Regions from separate parts of the Winslowiella toletana genome, predicted to be linked through region 3. Evidence: predicted binding sites of a transcription regulator. Region 3 holds the regulator's gene; each other region holds the start of a gene.
The links. Region 3 encodes PurR, which represses purine synthesis genes. Its sites were predicted from a motif close to CANGCAAACGTTTGCNTG; they were not measured.
Positions count from the first base shown of each region.

Region 1: purM (phosphoribosylformylglycinamidine cyclo-ligase) is a predicted target of PurR. The motif match lies at 3,308-3,325, and genes of this name have one in related genera.
Region 2: pyrD (quinone-dependent dihydroorotate dehydrogenase) is a predicted target of PurR. The motif match lies at 2,727-2,744, and genes of this name have one in related genera.

Region 1 covers NZ_CP134152.1:3,539,467-3,544,701, reverse strand. Annotated here, with positions in the region: gene pstA (phosphate ABC transporter permease PstA) at 1-716, shown strand, start outside; gene pstB (phosphate ABC transporter ATP-binding protein PstB) at 731-1,513, shown strand; gene purN (phosphoribosylglycinamide formyltransferase) at 1,569-2,207, opposite strand; gene purM (phosphoribosylformylglycinamidine cyclo-ligase) at 2,204-3,244, opposite strand; gene upp (uracil phosphoribosyltransferase) at 3,475-4,101, shown strand; gene uraA (uracil permease) at 4,173-5,235, shown strand, end outside.
Region 2 covers NZ_CP134152.1:1,790,911-1,796,145, reverse strand. Annotated here, with positions in the region: gene RIN69_RS08410 (YcbX family protein) at 1-854, shown strand, start outside; gene RIN69_RS08405 (cell division protein ZapC) at 881-1,426, opposite strand; gene pyrD (quinone-dependent dihydroorotate dehydrogenase) at 1,624-2,634, opposite strand; gene ssuE (NADPH-dependent FMN reductase) at 2,892-3,443, shown strand; gene RIN69_RS08390 (sulfonate ABC transporter substrate-binding protein) at 3,456-4,418, shown strand; gene ssuD (FMNH2-dependent alkanesulfonate monooxygenase) at 4,429-5,235, shown strand, end outside.
Region 3 covers NZ_CP134152.1:2,272,710-2,277,944, forward strand. Annotated here, with positions in the region: gene punC (purine nucleoside transporter PunC) at 1-874, opposite strand, end outside; gene punR (DNA-binding transcriptional activator PunR) at 993-1,901, shown strand; gene purR (HTH-type transcriptional repressor PurR) at 1,933-2,958, opposite strand; gene cydH (cytochrome bd-I oxidase subunit CydH) at 3,242-3,331, shown strand; gene ybiO (mechanosensitive channel protein) at 3,525-5,235, shown strand, end outside.

The DNA.
Region 1 (5,235 bases), 1.3 Mb from region 3:
CGGTGATGGTGATGCCGTTAGGCGTGATCGCTGCCGTCTGGCTGCATGAGTATGCTGACCGCAATGCATTAACGCGCCTGGTGCGGATTGCGGTAGTGAATCTTGCTGGCGTACCGTCGATTGTTTACGGCGTTTTTGGCCTCGGTTTTTTTGTCTGGCTAATTGGCGGCACGCTCGATCAGCTGTTTTTTCCGGCTTCGCTACCTAATCCGACTTTTGGCACCCCTGGCTTATTATGGGCCTCGCTAACGCTGGCACTGCTGACGTTACCGGTAGTGATTGTTGCGACCGAAGAGGGGCTGTCGCGGATCCCTTCCGCTTTGCGTCAGGGCTCGCTGGCGCTGGGCGCCACCCGGGCGGAAACCTTGTGGCACATCACCTTGCCGCTGGCATTACCGGCGATGCTGACCGGCCTGATTCTGGCGGTGGCACGCGCCGCTGGCGAAACTGCGCCACTGATGCTGGTCGGGGTAGTGAAGCTGGTACCGGAATTGCCGATTGACGGCATTTTCCCTTATCTGCATCTTGATCGTAAATTTATGCACCTTGGCTTCCAGATTTACGACCTGGCGTTCCAGAGTCCGAACGCCGAAGCGGAGCGCCCGCTGGTTTATGCGACGGCTTTATTACTGGTAAGCATTGTATTAGGACTGAATCTGGCGGCGATGGGCTTGCGCCATCGCCTGCGCGAGCGCTATCGTGCGCTGGTGCAATAACTGTGGACACTGTAATGCATTCAACCGTGGATTTTGCCGCAACAGAAACGGCGCTGGAACTGAATCAGCTGTCGTTGTGGTATGGCGATAAACAGGCGCTGAAAGATATCTCACTGCGGTTACCGAAAAACCGTATTACCGCGCTGATTGGCCCTTCCGGCTGTGGCAAATCGACGCTGCTGCGCTGCTTTAATCGTATGAACGATCTGATTGATGGCTGTCGGGTGGAAGGCGATATTCTGCTGGAGCAGCAGTCGATTCTGCAAAATACTGGCGACCTTTCCGCTCTGCGCCGCCGCGTGGGTATGGTATTTCAACGGCCAAATCCTTTTCCCAAGTCGATTTATGAAAATGTGGTATACGGACTGAGATTACAGGGCGTGCGCGACCGGCGGGTGCTGGATGAAGCGGTTGAGCGCGCGCTGCGCGCTGCGGCACTGTGGAGCGAGGTTAAAGACAGTCTGCGGCAGAATGCGCTGACGCTCTCCAGTGGTCAGCAGCAGCGCTTAGTGATTGCACGTGCCGTGGCGATTGAACCGGAGGTGTTGCTGCTTGATGAGCCAACCTCGGCACTCGATCCAATCTCGACGCTGGTGATTGAAGAGCTGATGACCACGCTAAAGCAGCATTTCACGCTTATTCTGGTGACGCATAACATGCAGCAGGCGGCACGCGTCTCGGACTATACCGCGTTTATGCATAATGGCAGCGTGGTGGAGTTTGCGCAGACCGACGATCTGTTTACCACACCGCAGGCGCGTCGTACTGAGGATTATATTACGGGCAGGTATGGTTAAAGATTAAAGCAGAGCAGCAAGAGTAACAGGCCAGCCATTGCTGGCCTGTTCTCATTTAGTCAATCGCGTAACCTTCGGCAGGCAGTTTTACACCGTCCATCCAGGCGGCATTATTCTGCATGGTCAGGCGACCATCGATAAACCAGCTGACAACCCGTGGATAGATAGCATATTCCTGTTGCTGCACGCGGGCATTGACTGCTTCTTCGCTATCACCGGCAAAAATCGGCACTTTAGCCTGTAAAATCACCGGGCCACCGTCCAGCTCATCGGTAACAAAATGCACCGAGGTGCCGTGCTGATCATCACCGTTTTCAATGGCTTTGCGATGGGTGTGCAGGCCGGGATATTTCGGCAGCAGCGAAGGGTGGATATTCAGCAGGCGCTGCTGATAATGCGCGACAAATGCCGGGCTGAGAATGCGCATATAGCCCGCCAGCACCACTAAATCCGGGCCGTAAGCGTCGATTTCCAGCATTAGCTGACGATCGAAAGCTTCACGGTCAGAAAACTGGGCGGCTTCCAGCGCATGGCCGGGAATGCCGGCGGCGCGTGCGCGTTCCAGACCAAAAGCGTCGGCTTTATTACTGAAAACGGCAGCAATGCTGCCGTTGATTTGTCCTTGCTGGCAGGCATCTAAAATGGCCTGAAGATTACTTCCGTTTCCGGAAACCAGCACGACTATCTTTTTCATGGATTAATAACCACACGCTCTTCAGCATCGGAAGCTTTAATCACGCCGATCTTCCACGCGAGTTCGCCAGCATCAGTCATTAACTGCACCGCTTTGTCGGCATCTGCCGGGCTGAGCGCGATAACCATACCGACGCCACAGTTAAAGGTGCGATACATTTCATGACGGCTGACATTACCTGCCTGCTGCATCCAGCTGAAAATGGCGGGCCACTGCCAGCTTGACTCTTCCAGCACGGCTTGGGTGTTATCTGGCAGCACGCGTGGGATGTTTTCCCAGAAGCCGCCGCCGGTCAAATGAGCAATGGCGTGCACATCAACCTGTTCGATCAGGCTGAGAATGTTTTTCACGTAAATGCGGGTTGGAGCCAGCAGATGATCGGCGATCGATTTGCCTTCCAACTGGGTGGTTTCCGGTTCGGTCTGGCTGACCTCGAGGATTTTGCGCACCAGTGAATAACCGTTAGAGTGCGGGCCACTTGAACCCAGCGCGATCAGTACATCGCCGTCCTGCACTTTGCTGCCGTCGATGATTTCTGATTTTTCCACCACGCCGACGCAAAAACCCGCCACGTCATAATCTTCGCCATGGTACATGCCCGGCATTTCAGCGGTTTCGCCGCCGACCAGAGCACAGCCAGACTGCTGGCAGCCTTCAGCAATACCGGTGATTACGCTGGCTGCGGTGTCCACATCCAGTTTGCCGGTAGCATAATAGTCGAGGAAGAACAGCGGCTCAGCACCCTGAACCACCAGGTCGTTAACACACATGGCGACCAGATCGATACCGATACTGTCGTGGCGTTTCAGATCCATTGCCAGACGCAGCTTGGTGCCGACGCCGTCAGTGCCGGAAACCAGAATTGGTTCGCGGTATTTTTGCGGCAGCGCACAAAGGGCACCGAAACCGCCCAGTCCACCCATCACTTCCGGGCGACGAGTCTTTTTCACTACGCCTTTAATACGATCGACTAAAGCATTACCAGCATCGATATCTACGCCGGCGTCTTTATAGCTGAGAGAGGTCTTGTCGGTCACTGCGAAATCCCCACGCGGTTGCGGTTGGTGGTTTGAAATTAAAGCGCGGCAATTCTATCAGCGCAGGCAAACGTTTGCGAGTCTCATCTTAGCTGACATTGCGTATCGCTAAATTTTAGACAATCCTTAGCTAATTGATCTTAATTGCTTCAAGTCATATGGCGTGCTGAAAAAAAGGCGGTATAATCCCGCGATTTTTTTTTGCCGCTAACCACTCCGGGAGAACAACAATGAAGATCGTGGAAGTCAAACACCCGCTCGTCAAACATAAACTGGGCCTGATGCGTGAGCATGATATCAGCACCAAGCGTTTTCGTGAGCTCGCCTCAGAAGTGGGAAGTTTGCTGACCTATGAAGCTACCTCGGATCTGGAAACCGAAAAAGTCACAATTGAAGGCTGGAATGGTCCGGTTGAGATCGAACAGATCAAAGGTAAGAAAATTACCGTCGTCCCGATTCTGCGTGCCGGTCTTGGCATGATGGAAGGGGTGCTGGAGCATGTACCGAGTGCGCGTATCAGTGTTGTTGGCGTCTATCGTGACGAAGAAACGCTGGAGCCGGTGCCGTATTTCCAGAAGCTGGTGTCAAATATTGAAGAGCGTCTGGCGTTGGTCGTTGACCCAATGCTGGCGACGGGCGGTTCAATGATTGCCACCATCGATCTGCTGAAAAAAGCCGGTTGTAACAGTATTAAAGTTCTGGTGCTGGTTGCCGCGCCGGAAGGGCTGGCGGCGCTGGAGAAAGCGCATCCGGATATTGAAGTCTATACCGCGTCGGTCGATCAGGGGCTGAACGAGAAAGGCTACATTATTCCTGGGCTCGGTGATGCCGGCGATAAGATTTTCGGAACCAAATAACTTCTTAAAAAAATGAAGCCGACCGCAGAGTCGGCTTTTTTATGGCAAAAATAACATCTCAAGGGGATACCATGACTCGTCGCGCCATCGGCGTTAGTGAGCGGCCACCGCTGCTCCAGACCATTCCACTCAGTTTCCAGCATCTGTTTGCCATGTTTGGCGCTACGGTGCTGGTGCCGATTCTGTTTCATATCAATCCGGCAACGGTGCTGCTGTTTAACGGTATTGGCACGCTGCTGTACCTGTTTATCTGTAAAGGCAAAATTCCCGCTTATCTTGGTTCCAGCTTCGCCTTTATTTCTCCGGTACTGTTACTGTTACCGCTGGGTTACGAAGTGGCGCTGGGTGGTTTTATTATGTGCGGCGTGCTGTTTTGCCTGGTGGCGCTGATTGTGAAAAAAGCCGGTACCGGCTGGCTGGATGTGATGTTTCCGCCAGCGGCAATGGGCGCAATCGTCGCGGTCATCGGGCTGGAACTGGCGGGAGTGGCTGCCAATATGGCCGGCCTGCTGCCCGCGGATGGCAGTTCTGCCGACAGCAAAACCGTGATTATCTCGCTGGTAACGCTGGCGGTGACGATTTTTGGCTCGGTCCTGTTTCGCGGTTTTATGGCGATAATCCCGATTCTGATTGGTGTGCTGGTTGGTTATGCGTTGTCATTTGTACTGGGCATTGTTGACTGGACGCCGGTGCGCGATGCGCCATGGTTCGCGCTGCCAACGTTCTATACGCCACGCTTTGAGTGGTTTGCCATCTTTACCATTTTGCCTGCGGCGCTGGTAGTGATTGCCGAGCACGTTGGTCACCTGGTGGTGACGGCGAATATCGTTAAAAAAGACCTGATGAAAGATCCGGGCCTGCATCGTTCGATGTTTGCTAACGGTATCTCGACCGTATTCTCCGGTTTCTTTGGCTCAACGCCGAATACCACTTACGGCGAGAACATTGGCGTGATGGCGATTACCCGCGTTTACAGTACCTGGGTCATTGGCGGTGCGGCAATTCTGGCGATTCTGCTTTCCTGCGTGGGTAAACTGGCCGCCGCGATTCAGGTGATTCCGGTTCCGGTGATGGGCGGTGTATCACTGTTGTTGTACGGAGTTATCGGTGCCTCCGGTATTCGGGTACTGATCG
Region 2 (5,235 bases), 480 kb from region 3:
AATCGGCCGCCACCCAGGTTTGGGGCAACCATTTTACCGCACTGATCGCGCCGGAAACCATCAATCACTGGCTGAGCGGTTTTTTTCCGCGTCCGGTACAGCTGCGCTGGGTCGGGCCGGAAATGACTCGCCGGGTGAAAAAACATCCGCAGACTCCACTTGGATTTGCCGACGGCTTTCCCTATCTGTTAGTCAATGATGCCTCACTGTTCGATCTGCAACAGCGCTGCCCGGCCAGCGTTAAACTGGAGCAGTTCCGCCCTAACCTGGTGGTCAGCGGGGCCAGCGCCTGGGCCGAAGACGGCTGGTCAGTGGTGCGCATTGGTGATATTACCTTTGATGTCCCCAAACCTTGCAGCCGCTGCGTATTTACCACCATCAGCCCGGATCGCGGACGCAAACATCCCAGCGGTGAACCGCTGGCCAGCTTGCAAAAATTCCGCAGCGCGGGCGATGACAGCGGCGATGTCGATTTTGGCCTTAATCTTATTGCCCGCAACAGCGGCGTGATCCGCGTTGGCGATCGGCTGGAGATTCTGCAAACCAAAACACCGCGTATTTATGGCGCTGGTCAGGTGGTAGAAACGCTGGCGGTCGAACAACAGGCAGAAACGGCGGTGACCATTGCTTATCAGGGCGGGCAGTTCAGCGGTAACAATCAGCAAGTGCTGCTGGAACAGTTAGAGATGCAGGGCCATCGTATTCCTTACTCCTGTCGCGCCGGAATATGTGGCAGTTGCAAAATGACGCTGGTTTCCGGAGAAGTGAAAGCCATGAAACAGAGTGCGATTCGTGATGACGGCACTATTCTGGCGTGTAGCTGTATTCCTGCGGGCGATATTGAGCTGGCTTAATACTGGAACGCCGAACAGACCCGGCGTTAAACCGCCTGATCGTAACTCACCGACTCTTTCTTCACGTGCGGAACCAGGCGGTCGTGCATAATTTTAATCGCATCGCCCAGCACCATACTGCGCCCGGCCAATGTCAACTGGCTCTGGGCTAACAAACAGAGCGCCGCACTCTCACCGGTTTCTACCACCAGCAGACGTGCCTGCTCGCCATTCTCGCACAGCTGCACCTTGACCATGTCGCCCTCACCCGGACGCCATTCAACGTGATGATAACTTTCAAAATGCCAGCTTTTCGGCATTAACGGCTTGAGAAAGCGGGTTGCCACCAGTGCATTCAGCACCAGCTCAGCGCGTTGTTCGGCTTTCAGCCCGGCCTGTCGGCATTTTTCGTCAAAGTTGAAGAACAGTGCGGCATCGTCGACGCAAAAGCCAGAGACGCTGAAAGCATCCGGGGTTAACATTTTGCGCGGGAAACGGGAACGGAACAGCATACCATCTGCCAGATCGAGCATCATGCGATCATGCTCTGCGTCAAAAAACCAGCGCCAGTTGTCGTCAGGTTTAATTCTCATGGTACGCCCTTTAAAGAAATAAATTGTTACTCTTGCCTGGAGTTTTGTATTCAAAACCTCTGCATAAGCCGAAGATGAAACGTAGCGGCAAAAATGAATATAGACTAAATATTGATGAATCGGGATAAAATATAAACGAGCCAGCGGCAGAAATAAAGCCCCTGGCTAATTTAGCGTAGAACAGTATCAGAGCCGCATCACAGTTGTGACACTATTTCCTTAATCAGTGGCGGTCCTTTATAGATAAAACCAGAATATATTTGCACCAGTGTGGCTCCGGCAGCGATTTTTTCCCGCGCCGCAACCAGAGAATCAATGCCGCCCACGCCGATAATTGGGATGCGCCCCTGCAGCTCCTGTGCCAGGCGGCGAATCACTTCGGTGCTGCGTAACTGTACCGGGCGCCCGCTGAGTCCACCCGCTTCGTCGCAATGTTTTAATCCGGCCACTAGCGAACGGTCGAGGGTGGTATTGGTGGCGATCACGCCATCAATATTATGACGCAGCAAACTCTCCGCTATTTGGATCAACTCTTCTTCAGAGAGATCCGGCGCGATCTTCACCGCCACAGGAACATATTTGTGGTGAATTTTTTCCAGTTCCTGCTGCTTAATTTTGATCGCAGCCAGCAATTCGTCCAGCGCTTCACCATATTGCAGGGTGCGTAAACCTGGCGTGTTCGGTGAGGATATATTGATGGCAATATAACCGGCGTAGGGATAGACCTTCTCCATGCAGATTAAATAATCGTCTTTGCCCTGCTCTACCGGCGTGTCTTTATTCTTGCCGATATTAATGCCGAGAATACCGTCGAAATGAGCTTTTTTAACGTTCTCGACCAGATGATCCACCCCGAGGTTATTAAAACCCATGCGGTTAATAATCCCTTCAGCTTCGACAATACGAAACATGCGCGGCTTGTCGTTACCGGCCTGTGGGCGCGGGGTGACGGTGCCAATTTCGACAAACCCAAAGCCCATCGCGGCAAAAGCATCGATACATTCGCCGTTTTTATCCAGCCCTGCGGCCAGCCCCAGCGGGTTCTTAAATGTCAGCCCCATACACTTCACCGGTTTGTTCGGTAGTTTCTGTCGGATTAGGGCGGAAAAGGGGGTGCCGGATAGTCGGCGCAGCTGCTGAAAAGTCAGTTCATGCGCCCGCTCTGGATCGAGCTGAAACAGCGCCTTACGAACGATGGGATAGTACATACACTCTCCTGGATTCCCGGTGGCCAAACGGGGCGGTATTATCCGGGATAAACAAAAGAAAAAACAGGATCTAAAACAAATCTCGCCGAATAAAGGCAAACGTTTTCTCTGTTCTTACCGTGGATTGCTCTCCTTATCTGAAAACTGGCTTAGATTTGCCGGATAAATCATTTAAACGCCCCTCCCTGCTCTGTCAGGATAGCTTCATCTGTTCTGAAATAAGTTTAATCAATAACTTTTAGTTATAAGGAGTGTTTATGCGCGTTATTAGTCTGGCGGGAAGCCCTCGCTATCCTTCACGCTCCACGGCGCTGTTAACCCTTTGCCAGGCAGCACTGGAAAAACGCGGCGTTGAAGTGATTCCATGGAATCTGCATAACTTCCAGCCAGAAGATCTACTTTATGCGCGTTTTGACTCCCCGGCGCTGCTGGCATTAAAGGAAGACCTTGAAGGCGCCGATGGCTTAATCGTTGCCACGCCGGTGTATAAAGCCTCTTTCTCCGGCGCACTGAAAACCCTGCTCGATCTGCTACCTGAACGCGCCCTCGAACATAAAGTGGTTTTGCCGCTGGCAACCGGCGGCACCATTGCGCATATGCTGGCGGTAGATTACGCCCTGAAGCCGGTGCTTAACGCGCTAAAAGCGCAGGAAGTTCTGCACGGCGTGTTTGCCGATGATACGCAAATCACCCACTACGACCGTCAGCCGGAGTTAAGTGCGGTACTGGCTTCCCGCATTGATGATGCGCTGGAGACCTTCTTCCATGCGCTGTCGCGTCGTCATTACCCCCTCGCCGCTGCGGTATAAGGACAACAAATAATGAAACGATTACGCCATTGGTTATCCGGCTGCGCCCTGAGCGCCCTGCTGGTCTTTACCAGCAGCGCCAGTGCCGATGCATCGGCCCCGCAGCAGTTTCGTATTGGTTATCAGAAAGGCTCGGTGAGTATGGTGCTGGCAAAATCGCATCAGCTGCTGGAGAAGCAGTTTCCTCACACCACCATCAAATGGGTTGAATTTCCGGCCGGGCCACAACTGCTGGAAGCGCTGAACGTGGGCAGCATCGATCTCGGCGGCACCGGCGATATTCCACCACTGTTTGCGCAGGCAGCCGGAGCCGATCTGCTTTACGTCGGTTCCGAACCAGCAAAACCGCTGGCCGAAGTGATTCTGGTGCCGAAAGACAGCCCGCTGAAAAGCGTCGCCGATCTTAAAGGGCACAAAGTTGCCTTCCAGAAAGGCTCCAGCTCGCACAATTTGCTGCTGCGTTCATTGCAACAGGCGGGCCTGAACTTTAGCGATATCAAAGCCACTTATCTGACGCCAGCGGATGCGCGCGCTGCGTTTCAACAGGGTGATGTCGATGCCTGGGCAATTTGGGACCCTTACTACTCTGCCGCGTTATTGCAGGGCGATGTCCGGGTATTAAAGGATGGCACCGACATGAACCTGACCGGCTCGTTCTATCTGGCTGGCCGTAGCTTTGCTGAAGCCAATGGCGGCTTTATTCGTCAGGTACTGGATACCTTCAGCCAGGCCGATGCTCTGACCCGCACCGATAAAGAACAAAGTATCGATCTGCTGGCTAAAGCCATTGGCTTACCCAAACCGGTTGTTGCTACCTACCTCAGCCACCGCCCGCCTACCGTGATTACGCCGGTAAGTGAGCAAACGGCCAAAGCGCAGCAACACACCGCAGACCTGTTTTATCAGAATCGTTTAATGCCGGTGAAAGTCGATATTACCGATCGCATCTGGCACGACGCACCCGCACATCAATAAGGAGCACATCATGAGTCTTTCCGTTTTCTGGTTTCTGCCTACTCACGGTGACGGCCATTATCTTGGTACCGGAGAAGGCGCTCGTCCGGTCGATCATGGCTATCTGCAACAGGTCGCGCAGGCGGCGGACCGCCTTGGCTTTGGCGGCGTACTGATCCCTACCGGCCGCTCCTGCGAGGATGCCTGGCTGGTGGCAGCCTCACTGATTCCGGTTACTCAGCGCCTGCGTTTCCTCGTGGCGCTGCGTCCGGGAGTCATTTCCCCTACTCAGGCCGCTCGTCAGGCCGCAACCCTCGATCGCCTTTCCAATGGTCGCACCTTGTTTAACCTGGTGACCGGCGGCGATCCGGAAGAACTGGCCGGTGATGGTGTGTTTCTCGACCATCGTGAACGGTATGAAGAGTCTGCTGAATTTACCCGCGTCTGGCGACGAGTGCTGGAAGGCGAAACGGTTGATTATGAAGGTAAACACGTGCACGTACGCGGTGCGCGCCTGATGTTTAAACCGGTACAGCAGCCGCGTCCACCGTTGTGGTTTGGCGGCTCATCGGCGGTGGCTCAGGATCTGGCCGCCGAGCAGGTGGATGTTTATCTCACCTGGGGTGAACCACCGGCACAGGTCAAAGAGAAAATTGAAACGGTGCGCGCCAAAGCGGCTGCACAGGGCCGTACGGTTCGTTTTGGCATTCGCCTGCACGTTATCGTGCGTGAAACCAATGAAGAAGCATGGCAGGCGGCGGACCGACTGATTTCACACCTTGATGATGCCACCATCGCCAAAGCGCAGCAGGCGCTGGCCCGTACCGACTCTGTCGGC
Region 3 (5,235 bases):
ACAGAGCAACGGCAAAAATTGCGCTGATACTGACGGCATAACCGAGCAGCAGCCACGGTAGCAGGGTACGACCTTCGACCCGTTGCAGCAGTGAGCGACAGCCAAAACCACCAATCAAAAATGCCAGCGTTTGCGGGATATAACTCAGACCAATATCCCCTGGCGTCAGGCCTAAATCAGACAGAATAAAGGGTGAGCCGGTTAGCCATGCGAAGAAGCTGGCAGAACAGGCGGCATACATCAGGACGTTACCGCTGTAAATGCGAGATTTCAGCAGCGACAAGAAGCCCACTTTGGGTTCATCAGCCGCTGACGCTGGCGTTCCGCTAGCTTTCAGGCGCAGGGTAGGAATCAGTAACCCCAGGGTGATCAGCAGCAGGGCGACGAAAATCGAGCGCCAGTCAAAGTGGTTCAGCAGCCAGGCACCCAGCAGGGGGGCCAGCGCCGGTGACAGCGCAACCAGCGGCATAATGGTGGCAAAAACACGGTTGGCCTGTGCACCACGGTAGCGATCGACCACCAGTGCCTGCCAGCTTACGGTGGCAGAACAGACGCCAATCGCCTGCACAAATCGCAGTACCAGCAGCATGGTGGCATTTTCTACCCACAGAATGCCGGCGCAGCCGACAGCAAACATACTCAGGCCGATTAACAGTACCGGCTTACGCCCGATACGATCGGAGAGTGGCCCCCAGAGCAACTGGGCGCAGGCAAAACCGGCCAGGAAAATACTCAGGCTGGCGCTGATGGCGCCGGGATGGGTCTGCAGATCTTGCTGCATTGCGCCAAACGCCGGAAGATACATATCGGTAGCAAGGAAACCCAGCATGCTCAGTACCGCCAGGTAAATAATAAATCCTTTTGATTTAATCATCAGTTAACTCTTTATTTTAGTGCAGGTGATTTTAACGCTGCAGAGTGTAATCGCGTGCGTTGTCGCTTGTGAAACGCTAATATTTGCACATTGCGTTCAAAAATTTTGCAGGCAAGCTATGTGGTCGGAACATTCTCTTGAAGTCGTTGATGCAGTAGCGCGTACCGGCAGCTTTACTGCCGCCGCCGCCGAGCTGCATCGTGTGCCCTCGGCGGTAAGTTATACCGTGCGTCAGCTGGAGGAGTGGCTGGCGGTTCCGCTGTTTCAGCGGCGTCATCGCGATGTGGTATTAACCGATGCGGGGAAAGTATTTATACAGGAAGGGCGCACTGTTATCAAAAAAATGCTTGCCACGCGCCGTCAGTGTCAGCAGGTCGCTAACGGCTGGCGCGGACAGCTGAGCATTGCAGTGGATCTGATTGTTAAACCCCAGCGCACCCGCCAGCTGGTGCTCGATTTTTATCGCCATTTCCCGGATATGGAGCTGCTGGTCTGGCATGAAGTGTTTAATGGCGTCTGGGATGCGCTGGTTGACGGGCGAGTCGATGTCGCGATTGGCGCTACCCAGGCGATCCCGGTCGGTGGTCGCTTTGGTTTCCGTGATATGGGCGCACTTAACTGGCGCTGCGTGGTCAGAGCCGACCATCCGCTGGCGCAGCAAGTGGGAAGCATTGATGATGATACAATTCGCCAGTGGCCGTCGCTGGTGCTGGAAGACACCTCGCGCAGCCTGCCAAAACGCATTACCTGGACACTGGACAACCAGCGAAGGCTGGTGGCACCGGACTGGGAATCGGCGTTTGATTGCCTGCTGGCAGGGTTATGCGTGGGTATGGTTCCCGGGCATTTTGCTGCGCCGCTGATTGCTGAAGGTTCGCTGGCCGAATTAACGCTACCGGCCGAATTCCCCGACAGCCCGTGCTGCGTCAGCTGGGCTGAGCAGAGTGCTTCACCGGCGCTGAGCTGGTTGCTGGAGTATCTGGGTACACCGGAGACCATGAATCAGGAGTGGCTTCGCGAAGGATAAACTGACCGGCCAACGGGTGGCCGGTAGCGGATTAACGACGGTAGTCGCGGAACGGACCGTCAGCCACCGAGCGGCGCTCGATTAATGAAGGATGTACTTCAATCGTCTGCGGCTCTTCGCGTTTACTGGTGATGCGATCCAGCAGCATATCAAATGCGGTTTCGCCGAGGCGCTCTTTCGGCTGATGGACGGTAGTCAGCGCTGGCGTGAAATAGCGCGCGTTGCGCACATTGTCATAACCGATCACCGAAATATCCTGCGGCACCCGCAGGCCCATTTCATCTGCTGCACAAATGGCGCCCATCGCCATAATATCGCCGCCGCAGAATACCGCGGTTGGCCGCTGTTTCTGCGATAAAATCTGCTGCATCGCGCGATATCCGGATTCCGGCTCAAAGTCGCCTTGCACAACCCACTCATCGCGCACGGCAATATTGGCCTCGGCCAGCGCTTTGAGAAAACCGGCATGGCGCCCACCGCCGGTGTTTCGCTCAAGTTGACCCGGGATCGCACCAATATCACGGTGACCACGCTCAATCAGATAGCGTCCCACCAGGTAACCGCCTTCAAAAGCATTATCCAGCACGGTATCGGTGAAATCGCCGCGTGATTCGCCCCAGTCCATCACCACCATCGGAATGTTGCGATTGTCTTCCAGCATCTTCAGCAGCTCGTCAGGATATTCCGAGCACATCACCAGCAGACCATCGACGCGCTTTTGCGCCATCATCGACAGATAAGCCTGCTGTTTTTGGAGATCATTATGAGCATTGCCGAGGATCAAGGTATAGCCCTTGGCAAAACAGCGCGTTTCAACTGCTTCAATAATTTCAGCAAAATAGGGCGCTTCACTGGAAGTCGCCAGCAAACCAATCGATTTGGTATGGTTCACTTTCAGGCTGCGCGCAACGGCGCTGGGCGAATAGTGCAGCTCTTTGATGGCGGCCCAAACGGCTTCGCGGGTCTCTTCAGCCACGAAGCGGGTTTTATTGATGACATGAGAAACGGTGGTGGTAGAAACACCGGCGCGTTTCGCCACATCTTTAATTGTTGCCATTAAAATGGTACTCCTGCGCTTATCTTAAAGGATTGATAAGCATCATGTTAAACGTTTGCGTATGCTTCGCGTTTTCTGGCGCGATCGGTTTCATTGTTGCAATCTGAGTGACGTCGGGCAGGAGATTGACGTCAGGAAACACGGCAAGTGACGCGGTGTTGCAGTTGTTGCGCAACGGAAAAACAGAATTCTATCAAGGCTGTGAGCAGAAAACGAGATTTTTACCTGTTTATATGGGAAAATAGTGAGAGTTATTAATTGTAAGGTCTTTAAGGAGTGAAGTATGGACACCAATCTGAAGTTTTCTCTGCTGACCACCGTCGGCGCGCTGCTGGTAATTATTGCCTTCAGTTTCACCGCGGTAATGAATTGATAAACATCGGTTAATCTTCAGGATTAACCCTTTTAAAACGTCTGATGAATTCCCTCAGACGTTTTTTTTTGCGCAAATTGGCTATTTAATGGTCATGCGCACGCGGAGTTAAACAGCGCCTGCATGCTGCAATATGCTCAGTGGCGGGATTGTTATGCGCCGCTGACGGTCTGTTACTCACTTGATTGTGCTAATGAAATTATTCGAGAATACCATGTCATCAACTATCTGCTGTCGGGCGCCAGGGCGAGCGCACCCGTCGGGATTTTTTCCCTTCATCGCCGTATTATTGCTGCTGTTAATCAGCGTTATCTCACCGGTTGCTGTTGCGCAACCCGCGCCTGCTGCCGATACCGCGCAGCAAACTGAGCAGGATATTCCTTACGCCGCGCTGGCGGGCATCCTTAAAGATGAAAAGGCGCGTGATGCATTAATTGATCAGTTACAGCGCGCCGCGGAAGCGCAGTCTAAAACTCAGGCGGCGGATGCTGTGCCGCAAGTTGCCGCACCCAGCGGTGCGACCAGCTTAAGCGACAGCGTCAGCCAGTTTGCGCAACAGACGTTACAGGCGCTGAGTCAGCGGGTGAACGCCTTGCAGAAAGTGGTCGAATCCGGGCCGCAGCGCACGTTTGATCCCAGTGCATTTTTCCACGCCCTCGGCTATTTTTTGCTGATGGTGGTGGTGACTTTTGCCATATTCCATCTGATTCGCCGGCTGGTGGGCCCGCTGTACAATCGAATTGGCAGCTGGGGTCGTAACGCCAAGGATCACGGTGGACCGTGGTACAAATTACCGGCCGCCATTCTCGGCGCGTTTATCATCGATCTGTTAGTACTGATGCTGGTGCTGGCAGGTGGCAAACTGTTTTCTCACCAGTTCAACAACGGCAGTGCGGTGATCGCTCATCAACAGTCGCTGTTCCTCGGTGCTTTTGCGGTAATAGAGTTCTTTAAAGCGGTTCTGCGGCTGATTTTCGCGCCCGGTTTCGCTTATCTGCGCCCGTTCCCGTTCAGTGATGCCACCGCGCGCTACTGGAATCAGCGTCTTGCCTGGCTGAGTGGTTTAATCGGTTATGGCCTGATGGTGGTGGTGCCGGTGGTGGCGACGCAAATCAGTTATCAGGCAGCCGCGGCGGTCAATCTGGTTGTAATGCTGGCGCTGACGGTCTATGCACTGACTCTGATTATGCGTAACCGTAAATCGATCCATAACCAAATCGATTTGCTGGCAGAACGGTCAATGGCGTTTTTCAGTGTGATACTCCGCGGCTTTGGCCACATCTGGCACCTGCTGGCGATTGCCTATTTCCTGATGCTGTTTTTCCTCTCGCAGTTTGATTTCGGCAACAGCCTGAGCTTTATGATGGGTGCCACGGTGAAGAGCCTGCTGGTCATTGGGCTTGGCGCACTGCTGTCCGGTATGATGACGCGCTGGATCGCCCGGCGGATTTCACTGCCGGATCAAATGAATCTGCGTTATCCGATGCTGGAACGCCGTATCAACTCTTATATACCCAACGGGCTGAAAATTCTGCGCGTAATGGTGGTGCTGGCGGTATCACTGTTCCTGCTGGATGCCTGGCATCTGTTTAATTTGCAACAGTGGGCCAGCAGCGAGACCGGCGGTAAAGTTATCGGCGGCCTGTTACATATTCTGCTTATTCTGCTGATCGCCACCTTTAGCTGGACGATTCTGGCCAGTATTATTGAGCATCGCCTGGTACTGGAGATGAGTAACGGCACTCGTCCCAGCGCGCGCGAACGCACGCTGCTGACGCTGTTTCGCAACGTGCTGGCGATTGTTATCAGCACCATCACCATTATGATCGTGCTGTCGCAGGTAGGCATCAATATCGCGCCGCTGTTGGCCGGTGCCGGTGCGCTCGGACTGGCAATCAGTTTCG